DNA from 4 places in the Shewanella oneidensis MR-1 genome. Region 4 is predicted to be linked to each of the others. Evidence: predicted binding sites of a transcription regulator. Region 4 holds the regulator's gene; each other region holds the start of a gene.

Region 1 (3,165 bases), on a different replicon from region 4:
ACACCGTCTATCTGGAAAGGGTGGCACATGGGTTACGTGCCAAGGGACATGCCGTCGATGAAGAGTTATTGCAGTACCTATCGCCGCTAGGCTGGGAGCACATCAACCTGACAGGGGATTATCTGTGGCGCAGCAGCGCCAAGATAGGTTCAGGTAAATTCAGGCCTCTACGACCTCTATCACCGGCTTAGCGTACGATTTTTTCCGTTTTCTGAGGCGACCCCTTTATAGCTGAGACAAACAGCACGGCACAGCGTTTGCGGGCTCATTGCTGCTTGGCTCATACAGTCGCATGCCGAGGTAAAAGCAAGGGGGAGCTCGTCATTGCGACAGTACGGCCCGCAGCAATGCGGGCTCAGTCTGCCACGCCCAATGCCCGTTTATCGGGCGCCAGTGGCATATAAACCCGCCCTTGCCCCGCGGCTGATGTCCTACGCCACGCCCGAAGCCTGTGGGGCGGCTACCCTCAGCCCTGTATTTCCCTGTTTGTATATTTGATTTTGTAACTTTTTCAAGATTTATAACGTAGGTTGTTAGTGTAAATCGGCGGCTGGCGGTGTCGATCTGTTCGGATCGGTGGCCTTGTTCGGGTAAAAGGTTATATCTGCTTTGATTCGGTTATATATGTTCGGAAAAAACCTAATTTAAATCAGTTATTTTGTTCGGGTTATACGGTGGTTTATTTCGTTCATTTGTTGCGGTTTTAAACTAGCGGAAGATCTGGGCCTTTAAAGCTTCCCACCCGTTGTAAGGTAGCACCGCCAGCACTAAAAGCAGCTCGTAGCAGGTCACGCGGGCGGGCAAAGGCTTGGCTTTTGCTCCCTCCTTCGCCCTGTTCCGCCCTCAACCCTGTGCCTTTATAGCTGTGACAAACAGCGCGGCACAGCGTTTGTGGGCTCATTGCTGCTTGGCTCATACAGTCGCATGCCGAGGTAAAAGCTGGGGGGAGCTCGTCATTGCGACAGTACGGCCCGCAGCAATGCGGGCTCAGTCTGCCACGCCCAATGCCTTATAAGGCTTAAGCCTTTGCCCGCCCGCGTGACCACATCACCGCTTTTCGTGCTGTCGGTGCGCTAATTCGCCCACCCACAACTGCCAAAAAATCAAAAGCAAAAATTGTTACTCAAAAGCACCGCTGGCATAAAGCTCGCCTAGCGGCCACCGCATCCCCCGCCCTCCCACGCTGCGCCCCCTTTTAAAAGCTTTTTTTGCGGGGGCGCAGCAGGGCGTGTCGCGGTGTGTAATTTTATTTTGTATATCAAATGTAATACATTTATTTTTTATAAACCTGTTTTTAAAGGATATTATTTTTAATAGCTAAATTACTTTTAGGGCTTGTGTAAACTAGGTGACTTGCTAAAATTAACTGTATATTTATACAGTTAACTGGTGTGTTATGCGTGTTATTCCTATCCCAGCTCAAGCGGGTATTACCGGCTTTGAAAGCCCCGCAGCTGAATATACTCAGCTTGGGCTTAGCCTTGATGAATTGCTGATCATCCATCCTAGTGCCAGTTTTTTATGCGTGGCGCAGGGAGACTCGATGCAAGGTGTAGGGATTTATGATGGTGATGTCTTAATCGTTGACCGCCATGAGACCGCCCGCAATGGTGATGTGATAGTCGCTAATTTTAACGGCCTGTTTGTCTGTAAGATCATCGACACCCAAAGGCGTTTGCTGTTGTCATGCAATGAACAATTTCAGCCGGTCACAGTACAAGAATTCGATGATTTTAGTATTGAAGGCGTGGTTATCCGCTCGATTCGTTGTCACCGCCCTAGTTCGTTACTGTGTGCTTAAATGTTTGCCCTTGTTGATGCCAATAGTTTTTACTGCAGTTGCGAGCAGGTGTTTCGGCCCGATTGGCGTGGTAAACCGGTGGTGGTGCTCAGTAATAACGATGGAATGGTCGTCGCTGCCAATCGCCAAGCGAAAGAAGCGGGCATCCCTAAATTTGTGCCCTACTTTCAAATACGCGATCTTTGCCAGAAAAAAGGCGTGATTGCGCTATCGTCCAATTACGAATTGTATGCGGATTTGTCGGCCAAAATGATGCAAATCATCGGGCGCTTTGCGCCCGAACAATACGTATATTCGATTGACGAATCCTTTCTCTCTTTTACCCGCTGCTATCCCGCTATCACGTGTTTAAAAACGCAGGCACAGGCGATCCGCCGTGCTGTGTGGAAAGAGGCTCGCTTACCGGTGTGTGTTGGCATTGGGAGCACCTTAACGCTCGCCAAAATCGCTAACCATGCCGCTAAAAAAATATCTGGTTATGCCGGTGTTTGCGTGATTGAGTCAGAGCCGCAACGCCTAGCGATATTGCAACAAATGCCAGTGGGTGAAGTGTGGGGCATTGGGCGGCGCTTGTCTGCCAAATTAACCCTAATGGGCATTACTACGGCGGCGCAATTGGCGGCTATGCCGCCAGGGCTGGCACGTAAACAATTTAGTATTGAAATCGAGCGCACTGTGCGCGAGTTAAACGGCCAAGTGTGCAAACAATGGGATGAAGCGCGGGCCGATAAACAGCAAATATTTTCAACCCGTAGCGTTGGCGAGCGAATTATCGATATTGATGCGCTGCAGCAAGCACTGTGTAAGCACGCTGGGATCGCTGCCGCAAAAGCTCGGCAACAAGGCTCAAGCTGTAAAAGCATGTTGGTATTTGCCAGTAATTCGCCACATGATGAGCGGCCTGTGAGTTATAAAGCTGTGGTGCAGTTTCCTTGCCCTACTTCATCCACTGCCGAGATCACGGCTGCAGTATCACGAGTGTTACCACAAGTTTTCCGCTCTGGTGTGCGTTATTACAAAATTGGCGTGGGGTTAATTGAATTAATGCCTACCAAGCATATTCAGTATGATTTGTTCCATGCCCCCACCGAAAACCCCGCATTGATGCAAACTTTTGATAAGTTAAATCAACGCTATGGCAGTGATTGTATATTTATGGCGGCTCAAGGTATTGAGCATAAATGGGCCATGCGCAGGGATAAATTAACCCCGCAATACACTACTAAGTGGCTTAATTTGCCCAAAGTGCAGTGTTAGTTATCAATATTTTTGAATGCAAAAAGAGGATGGTGTCTTATCATCGCGGTACCGAGCGTCACACAACGAGCGGGCTTGTGTGACGCTTAGTCTCGATTTTGTAACTT
Region 2 (3,165 bases), 240 kb from region 4:
ACTTCGCCGGGACCACGTATCTCTAAGTCTTTCTGGGCGATAACAAAACCATCATTACTCTGCCGCAGTACATTCAACCGCTGACTTGCGGTTTGACTCAATGGCGCCTTGTAGAGTAACACACAATGGCTGGCTACGGCACCGCGCCCTACGCGCCCGCGCAGTTGATGCAGCTGTGCAAGCCCCAATCGCTCGGGGTTTTCGATAATCATTAAGCTGGAGTTAGGGACATCTACGCCGACTTCAATAACTGTCGTTGCCACCAATAAATTGATGGTTCCCGCTTTAAAGTCCGCCATAATCTTTTGCTTTTCAGCACTTTTCATCCTGCCATGTACTAAACCTATGGTCAGCTCTGGGAGCGCTTGGCGCAATTCTTCAGCGGTATCTTCGGCGGCCTGACACTCGAGCACTTCAGACTCTTCAATTAAGGTGCAGACCCAATAGGCTTGGCGCTTGTCCGTGATCACGCTGTTGCGGACGCGCTCGAGTACTTCATTACGGCGCGAATCGGGTATGGCGACTGTGGTAACGGGCGTGCGTCCAGGGGGTAACTCATCGATAATCGAGGTATCTAAATCGGCGTAGGCCGTCATGGCTAACGTCCGTGGGATCGGGGTTGCCGTCATGATCAATTGATGCGGATGAAAACCTTGGTTGATGCCTTTTTCCCTGAGTCCCATGCGCTGGTGGACGCCGAATCTGTGCTGTTCGTCGATGATGATCAAGGCGAGCTTGTGGAAGATAACCTGCTGCTGAAAAATGGCGTGGGTGCCGATCACTATTTGGGCGGCGCCAGATTCAATATCCGCTAAAGATTGCGCGCGAGCTTTACCTTTAAGCTTACCTGCAAGCCATCCGACTTTTAATCCTAACGGCTCAAACCACGCAGCAAAATTGGCAGCGTGTTGCTCGGCGAGTAACTCGGTAGGGGCCATCATGGCCACTTGATAGCCGTTTTCGATGGCCTGCAGGGCGGCGAGGGCGGCAACTAAGGTTTTGCCCGAGCCAACATCGCCTTGCACCAAGCGCATCATGGGATGCGGTTGTGCTAAATCTTTACCTATCTCGGCAACGACACGTTGCTGCGCGCCTGTGGGTTTAAAGGGCAGTGAGGTAAGAAAAGGGTTTAGTAATTGCCCTGTGGCATGCATGGTCACGGCGGCGTCTAGATTACTGCGTTGTCTAAGACGCAGCATACTGAGGTTGTGGGCGAGTAACTCTTCTTGTACCAGTCGCTGCTGTGCGGGGTGTTGACCAAGCTCTAAATCAAATTGTGAAATCCCCGCATGGGGGCGATGCAGGGTTTGCAGCGCCTGTTTTAGGCTCATATTGTTCGGCTGCAAATCGGCGGGTAATAACTCGGTCAAGCCGCCATCTTCTAATAATTCGAGCGCCTGCTCGGTGAGCTTAATCCAACTCGCTTGCTTGAGCCCTTCAGTCGTTGGATAAATGGGCGTGAGTGTATCGCTTAGGTGAATATCCTCACCCGGATAGACGATTTTATATTCGGGATGCACGATTTCTGCTTGATGATTGCCGCGGCGAATCTCGCCATAGGCGCGGATCATTAACCCGTTTTGCATCGCATTGCGCTGCGCCATTGAAAAGTTAAAAAAGCGCAGGCTCATACTGCCAGTATTGTCACGCACATTGCAGACGAGCATGCGTTTACGGCCTTGAAGGATTTGAGTCGACTGGATTTCGGCCTCAATGGTGCCGTAATTTCCGGGCATGAGTGCGGCGATGGGGTAGATTTGCGTGCGGTCTTCGTAGCGCAGGGGCAAGTGAAACAGCAGATCTTGTACTGTTGTGATGCCGAGTTTGGCGAGTTTTTCCGCGACTCTTTTGGCGACACCCTTGAGTTCGGTGATCGGAACAAGATCCAATTGCTGCAAGTCGTTAGCACTCAATCACTGTGAATTTATACATATACTAACAGAGAATAGGCGTAAGGCAATCTTAGGGTTTATTAACTCAAGGCTAAACATTCTGATTCATTACTAAACAATAGTGTGTGGCGCTTGCATGTATAGTTCATAGTTTGCAAATTGATTATTTTAGATTTTCATAAAGTTTTAATGTTACAGAGGAAAATAGCGAAATAAAAATGTCTCAATAATGAGAATTCCAGAATGTTATTTTTTCAAATAAAGATAAAACTTATATAGTCATAAATTAATCTTTAAAATTAAGGTGATTAAATATTAGCTATTGGTGAATATGTTTAAACTATAACTTGACAGTGGTCACAAAAAATGACTTTGTGTCATGAAATGTAAATAGGGTTACAAAATTTATTCAAACTATAGGTTAATTTTGAATTGTAAAGTGATTAGATGTTGTTGGTATATGACTAATTTTATTAAACATATAAACTATTTAATAGTAATAATAGGGTGATTTTGATGAGCAAATCCTCATTTGACTATGAACTATATGCAGGTGCTGGGTCCATGCTTGGATCATTAATTTATAATTACCCTAATGATGTTGAGTATATTAATCAGCTTAAAGCAGATGAGTTTGCACAAGCGTGGCCACGCTTTGATAACAGTACTCTCGAAGAAACATCAATCTCAAAATTAGATAGGTATATAATTTCTTGGCAAGAAACCGATGCAGAATTGACTAAGTTACAATTAGACTTTGGTCAGTTATTTATTGGCCCTAACAGCCTTAAAGCAGTGCCGTGGGGATCATTTTATCTGTCCATCACAAGGCTGCTAAATGATAAAAGTACATTAGAGTTATCCAAGTTTTATGACAGTGTCGGAATTAAACTTGAGTGCCGAGCAAATGAGCCTATCGATCATTTTGCATTCTTTATGCAAACACTAGGGCATATGTTAAATAATTTACATGATGATATGAATTACCTGCAAAATGTGCGTCATATCGACATTTTACTAAAAGAGCATTTATTACCTTGGTCGGAACAATTTTTGAATAATTTACTGGCTGCTGCCAGCACGGATTTTTATCAGGCTATTGCTGGGCTTTCCAAAGTCTATCTTGATAATTTAACCATAATGATAGAACGCATCATGATGGCAAATAATCTAAAAAATATTAGGTCAATTTGATGAGTTTACTGTTTACAGTGAATGTTCAATATGCTAAGTCAATACTATCTAATCGATTATCAATTAGCATGTGTTCCCA
Region 3 (3,165 bases), 2.1 Mb from region 4:
TCGCGATGCATCTGGAATGGTCAGTTGCAGGAACGGATTTCCGCCCTTTATTTTCACATATTCAGCATGGGCTTGTTCTACGGGCGAGGTTGGCACAGCAAAGGGCAATTTAGTGACGATGAGGTTAGTCAGGTAATCCCCTGGTAAGTCTAAGCCTTCAGAAAAACTGCCAGTACCGAATAAGATGCTCGGCTCACCTTTGTCACATTTGGCCTTATGGGTTTCGAGCAGTTGTTGGCGTGGCGCATTGCCTTGAATTAGGATTTCGAGCGCAAGTTTACCTTCGAGCAATTCGGCGACTTTTTCCATTTGCCAGTAGGAAGCGAACAGTACTAAGGTTGCCATTTCACCCTCAATCAGTTGAAGGATTTGTTCGGCAAGTTCGGCGGTATAGGCATCGTCCGTCGGCTCGGTTTTCATTTTAGGTAAGTAAAGTGTGGCGTTATTGGGATAATCAAAGGGCGATTGCAACGCAAGGTAACGGCTGCCGTCCTTTAGCGATAATCCCACTTGATGGGCAAAGTGGTCGAAGTTATTGAGTGCGCGCAGTGTGGCACTGCACAGCACAACCCCCGCGGCCTTTTGCCAAAGCATGGTTTCCAGCATAAAGCCCACTTCAATCGGCGAGGCGCTGAATAGGTAATCGACTTGCTTACCTGTAATTAACTCAATCCAACGGGCCATTGGGGCACCTTTATTGGAGTCTTCCTTGGCCATCATCTTCCAGAGCTTTTGTAGATTTTCAAGCCGTTGCAACATAAAGCCCATTTCAGCCTGAAGTGCTTCCGCTTGGTGCTTAGGAATATCGCCATCTTTTATCGCTTCTGCGAGCAATAATTGCATCTTATTAAATTGCTTAAGGGCGAGATTGGAAGTGGCCGCGAGGTTCTCGGCGGGGATTTTTAGCGCGCCTGGTAATTTGCCATGCTCGAAGCGATAACGGCTCTCGGGGTTTGCAAACTGCTTGGTTTGGGTATCACAGTAGTGGGCAACCTGGTTAAGTTGGCCAATGAGATCGCCAATATGATCCTGCATCGCCTGCGCCGGTGCGATGATATTGTTGCTTTTTATCTGATTTTGTAACTTAGCGCTGGTCTTGCCGACTTTTTCAAGCCAGTCGGCGGCGCCTCTTAGTGTTGCCTGTGCGCTGGAAAAGTCCCGAGCCACAATCGGCAAGTGGTGAGCTTCGTCAATCACGTAAAATACGTCTTCGGGATTGGGCAAAATTACCCCGCCACCCAGCTCTAAATCGGCAAACAACAAGCTGTGGTTAGCAATCAGTACATCCCAAGTATCCACATCCTCACGTGCTTTATGGAAGGGACAATTACGATGGCTAGCTAACTGCCTATGACAGCTGTGTTTATCGCAGGCGATTTGTTGCCAGAGATGATCCGGTATTGGCGTTGATAAGGTGTCAATTTCACCGTTCCAACGACCTTCGTTAACGTCGTTTAACAGCGTTTGTAGCATGGCAATTTGGCTATTATCCGGCTTCGTTTGCCACATCGCCATTTGGGTGCTGTTATCATCACCAATCAGCATGGCAAGCTTGGATAAACAAACATAACGCTGGCGGCCTTTCACCAGTCCGAAGCGAAAGTTTAACCCTGATTGTTCAAGGAAAAACGGCAGATCTTTGTGTAGCAACTGCTCTTGTAGTGCCACTGTTGCGGTGGCGATACAGACCTTTTTCTTACTCGCCAGCGCCAGCGGGATCGTGCCTAAAATGTAAGATAATGATTTACCAATCCCCGTACCGGCTTCGACCACTATGATGCGTCTATCTTTGTCATAGTCACCTGCAAGTGTTTTAGAGATTTCTGCCACCATAAAGTTTTGCTCGCGTCGTGGCCTAAAATTAGGCAAAGAGGCGGCAATATCCTTATAGATAGCGCGGATCTGGTTTTTTACGTTGTCAGGTAACATGCGGCACTACTTTATCGAATTAATGCTGTACATAATAACAGTGATTGCATAGCCTAAGAAACTTTTCTGCCATTTTATGGCGATTTAATTGAAAACCTAGCGAGAGCATAAGATTGAGACCGCAGTTGAGCAACCCCAGCACGCCGACTTTTGCCAGCTTGACGCCTGAGAGTGTACAGGGCCGAGTGTTGACACGCCACGCGATTGCACGAGATGGCAATCTGTTGTTGCAATACTATCTCGCTACAGAATCGGGCCCTGTGCTGATGGAATTGCCAGACACTGAATACATTTGCTTTTGTCATCAAACAGATATTCAGGCATTGCAGTTACAAACGCCGGGATTGGCGCTACGTTTTGTGCCACTTGAACTTAAGAGCTTTAAAAGACAAGCCGTGGCGGGGATTTATGCCAAGTCCAGTAGCGCATTTCGAAGTTTACAACGGATTGCAAACGATGCGGGTATTCCATTATTCGAGGCTGATATTCGCCCTGAGCAGCGTTTTTTAATTGAACGCTTTGTCGCTCTCGATGTGGCTTTTTTAGGGCACTATGCTAACAAGATAGCTAACAACATAAAATGTGACAACGACTCAGCAATTCAGGCTATTAACAAAAGTGAGAACAGTCAGGGACATTTATCGGTTTTCACTGCGATGCGCGCAAAAGCGATTGCGCCGCAGCCAACGATTAAATTGCGCTCGATTTCACTTGATTTTGAATGCAGTTTTGATGGTTTACTCTATTCGGTGGCGCTTTATGGGCGTGACGCTCAGGCTCAACCCTATGAAAAAGTGATTATGGTGGGTGAGGTGCAATCTGATGCTCCGCAGTACATCGAATGGGTGAGCGATGAGGCGATGCTTATTCGTCGGTTGATTGCATGGTTTGCGGAGTTTGATCCCGATGTGATCATTGGTTGGTCTGTGGTGACCTTTGACTTGGCTTTGCTATATCGCCGAGCTTTGTTGCATCGCATTCCTTTACGACTAGGTCGTGGCGGCGCACTACTTGAATGGAAAGTTGATAATAAATTTCGACCTGAAACCTTAAACTTACCAGGGCGAGTGGTGCTTGACGGTATCGATTGGTTGAAGGCGGCATTTTATCACTTTGAACGTTTTTCCTTGGAATTTGTCGCCCAAGCATTGCTCGGTGAAGGCAAAGCGATTCATGATGTGGAAAATCGAGTCCAAGAAATCGACGCTTTATTTACTGAAGATAAACAGTCGCTTG
Region 4 (3,165 bases):
TGTAATGCCATTTCCATTGTGAGCCCGTCACTTTGACCGTGAGATCGGCATTGCTAGGGTCTTCCATTGCAATAAGCGTTTTAGTTGCTGGAATAGCCATTAAAATCAAAATGACGAACGGAATTACCGTCCAAGCAATTTCAACTTTAGTGCTTTCGTGAAAGTGAGACGCGACCGCGCCCTTGGATTTTCTGTGGTTGATCATGGCATAAATCATCACGCCAAAAACCACTAAGCCTATCGCGCAGCAGATATACAGAATCGTCATGTGTAAGTGATAAACCTTACCACTGATTTCTGTTACGCCAGGTGTCATGTTGTACCGCATGTCCGATGCGGCCAACGGTGGGGCGAATAGCACCACGAGTAAACAATACAACCATTGCTTCACAAGACTTCTCCTCTGCCAATTGCGAAAAGCAACTACAAAGAAGAGCAACACAGTAAGTCTCAACTCTATGCAAACTCTTCAGTTCCCAAAAAAGTGTTTCTGACTTCAACGTGCGTTGGCGGCTTACTTATGATCAAGTATTGTTACTGCTGGTATTAGCCACACTGGCACATACTGCTGAATAAACCCATTCTTCTCAATTTGTGTGGGCGAGTGATATTCGATAAAAACTCGATATCTATGCCTAAACTGGCGATATATTATTCACGCCTTAATCAACCATACTTGCTGTTTAAAAATTGATCAAGATCACTTCTTTTTCTAATTGTCTGAAAAATTGCCAAAAAAAAGCCTCACATTCATTGGTGAGGCGGCTTTCAAGGCTAAATACGGAGTACAAAATTTTAATGAACAGAGCTGAAAAAAGCGGGTTGAGTAAATTTGGTGGATGGCGCGAGATTGTCATTTGAGGGCAAGTCATTTGTTGCACCTTCAAGCACTATTCCCATTGCACGGGCGCTCTTTGCCACAATTTGTAAACGACGATTATCGCGGGCATCGAGGGCATGGGTCCAAGTTATCACAGCACTAGAAGTACCGCTGATTAAGGCTTTTTCCATTGCCCACAGGGTTTCGACTTCATCTTTTGCGTGCACCAGTAACACTCGATCCATACGAACGCCTGCGTTTGCCAATAGCTGCTTGTAGCCAATACTGGGTGGATTAATTAACACGATCCATCTTCCCTGTTGGCTCAGTTGGGCCAGTTGTTTGCTCAGTTGTGTCAGTTCTTGGCGGCCTTGGCTCTGGGTTGGCATAGTGACAATTGGCGTATGCTGCCAATCACTATCTGCGTCCCGAACAGTATCGAGCCATAAACCGGGGTGACGCGGGGCATTACCTAATAGTTTGTTCATAGCCAATCTCCGTTGCGGATCACCCCTACGGCGAGCCCTTCAATTGTTAAACTTTGGAAACTCAAATCGACTTTAATGGGTGAGTAGTCTTCATTTTCGGCATGTAGATAGACTACATTACCTTTTTTTTCAAAGCGTTTGACGGTTACATCATCGTCAACGCGAGCAACGACGACTTGTCCATTGCGAGCTTGTTGTACTTTATGAACGGCGAGCAGATCACCTTCGAGGATGCCGATATTTTTCATACTGTCACCCTTAACGCGCAGTAAGAAATTGGCTGTCGGGTGGAACATACTAGGATCGATTTGGTAATACTGTTCTACGTGCTCTTGAGCGAGAATGGGTTCGCCCGCAGCTACTTGACCGATGAGTGGAAGACCCGTTTCACTGTTATCTTCTTCCTCAACAGGGAGACGGATCCCGCGGGATGTGCCGGGCATGATCTCGATACAGCCTTTTTTTGCCAGTGCCTTAAGGTGTTCTTCAGCGGCATTTGCACTTTTAAAACCCAGGCGGGTGGCTATTTCGGCCCGAGTGGGTGGCATGCCTGTTTCGGCAATATTACGTTTAATCAGCTCTAAAATTTCAGCTTGGCGTGGCGTCAAGGGTCTCATGGTCTTTCCTGTTTTTCTATACAGTTACTGTTAGTATATACAGTATTATTCATAGTGCAAGTATTAACCACTTTTTAACGGGATTGGAGAGTATTAGCGAATATTCCCTAGAATCTGGTATTCTATTGGGCTAATGAACGTACTTACATTGCATAAGAATAATGCCTAAACAAGACTCTCTTTGGTTGAAATCATTACGCTGGATCCAAAAATACTTAGTGCACACCATTGTTGTGCCGCAGGATCCCTTTGCTGATCTGAATCTGGATGCCTCCAGACCACTCGCCTATGTAATGAAAACAGAATCCCTCAGTGATATTGCGGCTTTAAGCGAGATCACCGCTAAGCTTGGTTTGCCAAGCCCCTACGAGCCTTTAGTGGTTAATGGTGTAGTGGCGCCTCGCGTGGTGTGCCTTGAAGGGCGTAAACCGTTATTTGGTGATCGTGCGAGTAACGAGCCTTTCCTCGAATGTTTTATGCGCCTGTTGGCGGTGCATAAAGAGAAGCCTGAGTTAGATATTCAACTGGTACCTGTCAGTCTGTATTGGGGTCGTACTCCAGGTAAAGAAGATGACACAATGAAGGCCGCGGTGCTGGAGCGCGAAAATCCTACTTGGTTACGTAAATGTTTGATGATTCTATTTTTAGGTCGTCATAATTTTGTGCAGTTTTCCAATGCTGTGTCACTGCGCTATATGGCCGATGAGCATGGTACCGATATGGGGATTGCCCATAAATTGGCTCGAGTGGCTAGGGTGCATTTTCGCCGTCAACGCAAGGTGATGACGGGTCCTGTGTTGCCCAATCGTCAGGCGTTATTTGATTCTCTGCTTAAATCCGAATCCTTACGTAAGGCGATTCAAGAAGAAGCGGCCAGTAAGAAGATTTCTGAAACGCAAGCGCGTGAAACCGCCATTGAATATCTTGATGAAATCGCTGCAAATTATTCAGATAGCCTAGTGCGTATTGCCGAGCGTTTTTTAACCTGGTTATGGAACAAGTTATACAGCGGTATCAATATCAAAGGTGCCGAGCAAATTCGACAATTACACCACGATGGCCATGAGATTGTGTATGTGCCATGTCATCGCAGCCATATGGATTACCTGCTGTTATCCTACATTTTGTATTACCAAGGTATGGTGCCGCCACATATTGCTGCGGGCATTAACTTAAACTTCTGGCCTGCGGGACCGTTATTCCGCCGTGGCGGTGCTTTCTTTATCCGCCGTAGTTTTAA

What was found. Region 4 encodes LexA, which represses DNA repair genes until DNA is damaged. Its sites were predicted from a motif close to TACTGTATNNNNATACAGTA; they were not measured.
Region 1: SO_RS22205 (LexA family protein) is a predicted target of LexA. The motif match lies at 1,365-1,384, and genes of this name have one in related genera.
Region 2: recG (ATP-dependent DNA helicase RecG) is a predicted target of LexA. The motif match lies at 1,915-1,934, and genes of this name have one in related genera.
Region 3: dinG (ATP-dependent DNA helicase DinG) is a predicted target of LexA. The motif match lies at 1,953-1,972, and genes of this name have one in related genera.

What each region holds. Positions count from the first base shown of each region.
Region 1 covers NC_004349.1:9,971-13,135, reverse strand. Annotated here, with positions in the region: gene SO_RS22215 (Tn3-like element ISSod9 family transposase) at 1-191, shown strand, start outside; gene SO_RS22210 (hypothetical protein) at 704-916, opposite strand; gene SO_RS22205 (LexA family protein) at 1,397-1,801, shown strand; gene SO_RS22200 (Y-family DNA polymerase) at 1,802-3,058, shown strand.
Region 2 covers NC_004347.2:4,556,984-4,560,148, reverse strand. Annotated here, with positions in the region: gene recG (ATP-dependent DNA helicase RecG) at 1-1,898, opposite strand, end outside; gene SO_RS20260 (TorD/DmsD family molecular chaperone) at 2,409-3,086, shown strand; gene SO_RS20255 (oxidoreductase associated protein) at 3,086-3,165, shown strand, end outside.
Region 3 covers NC_004347.2:1,907,943-1,911,107, forward strand. Annotated here, with positions in the region: gene dinG (ATP-dependent DNA helicase DinG) at 1-1,929, opposite strand, end outside; gene SO_RS08375 (DNA polymerase II) at 2,055-3,165, shown strand, end outside.
Region 4 covers NC_004347.2:4,797,949-4,801,113, reverse strand. Annotated here, with positions in the region: gene coxB (cytochrome c oxidase subunit II) at 1-391, opposite strand, end outside; gene SO_RS21390 (cell division inhibitor SulA) at 796-1,308, opposite strand; gene lexA (transcriptional repressor LexA) at 1,305-1,925, opposite strand; gene plsB (glycerol-3-phosphate 1-O-acyltransferase PlsB) at 2,087-3,165, shown strand, end outside.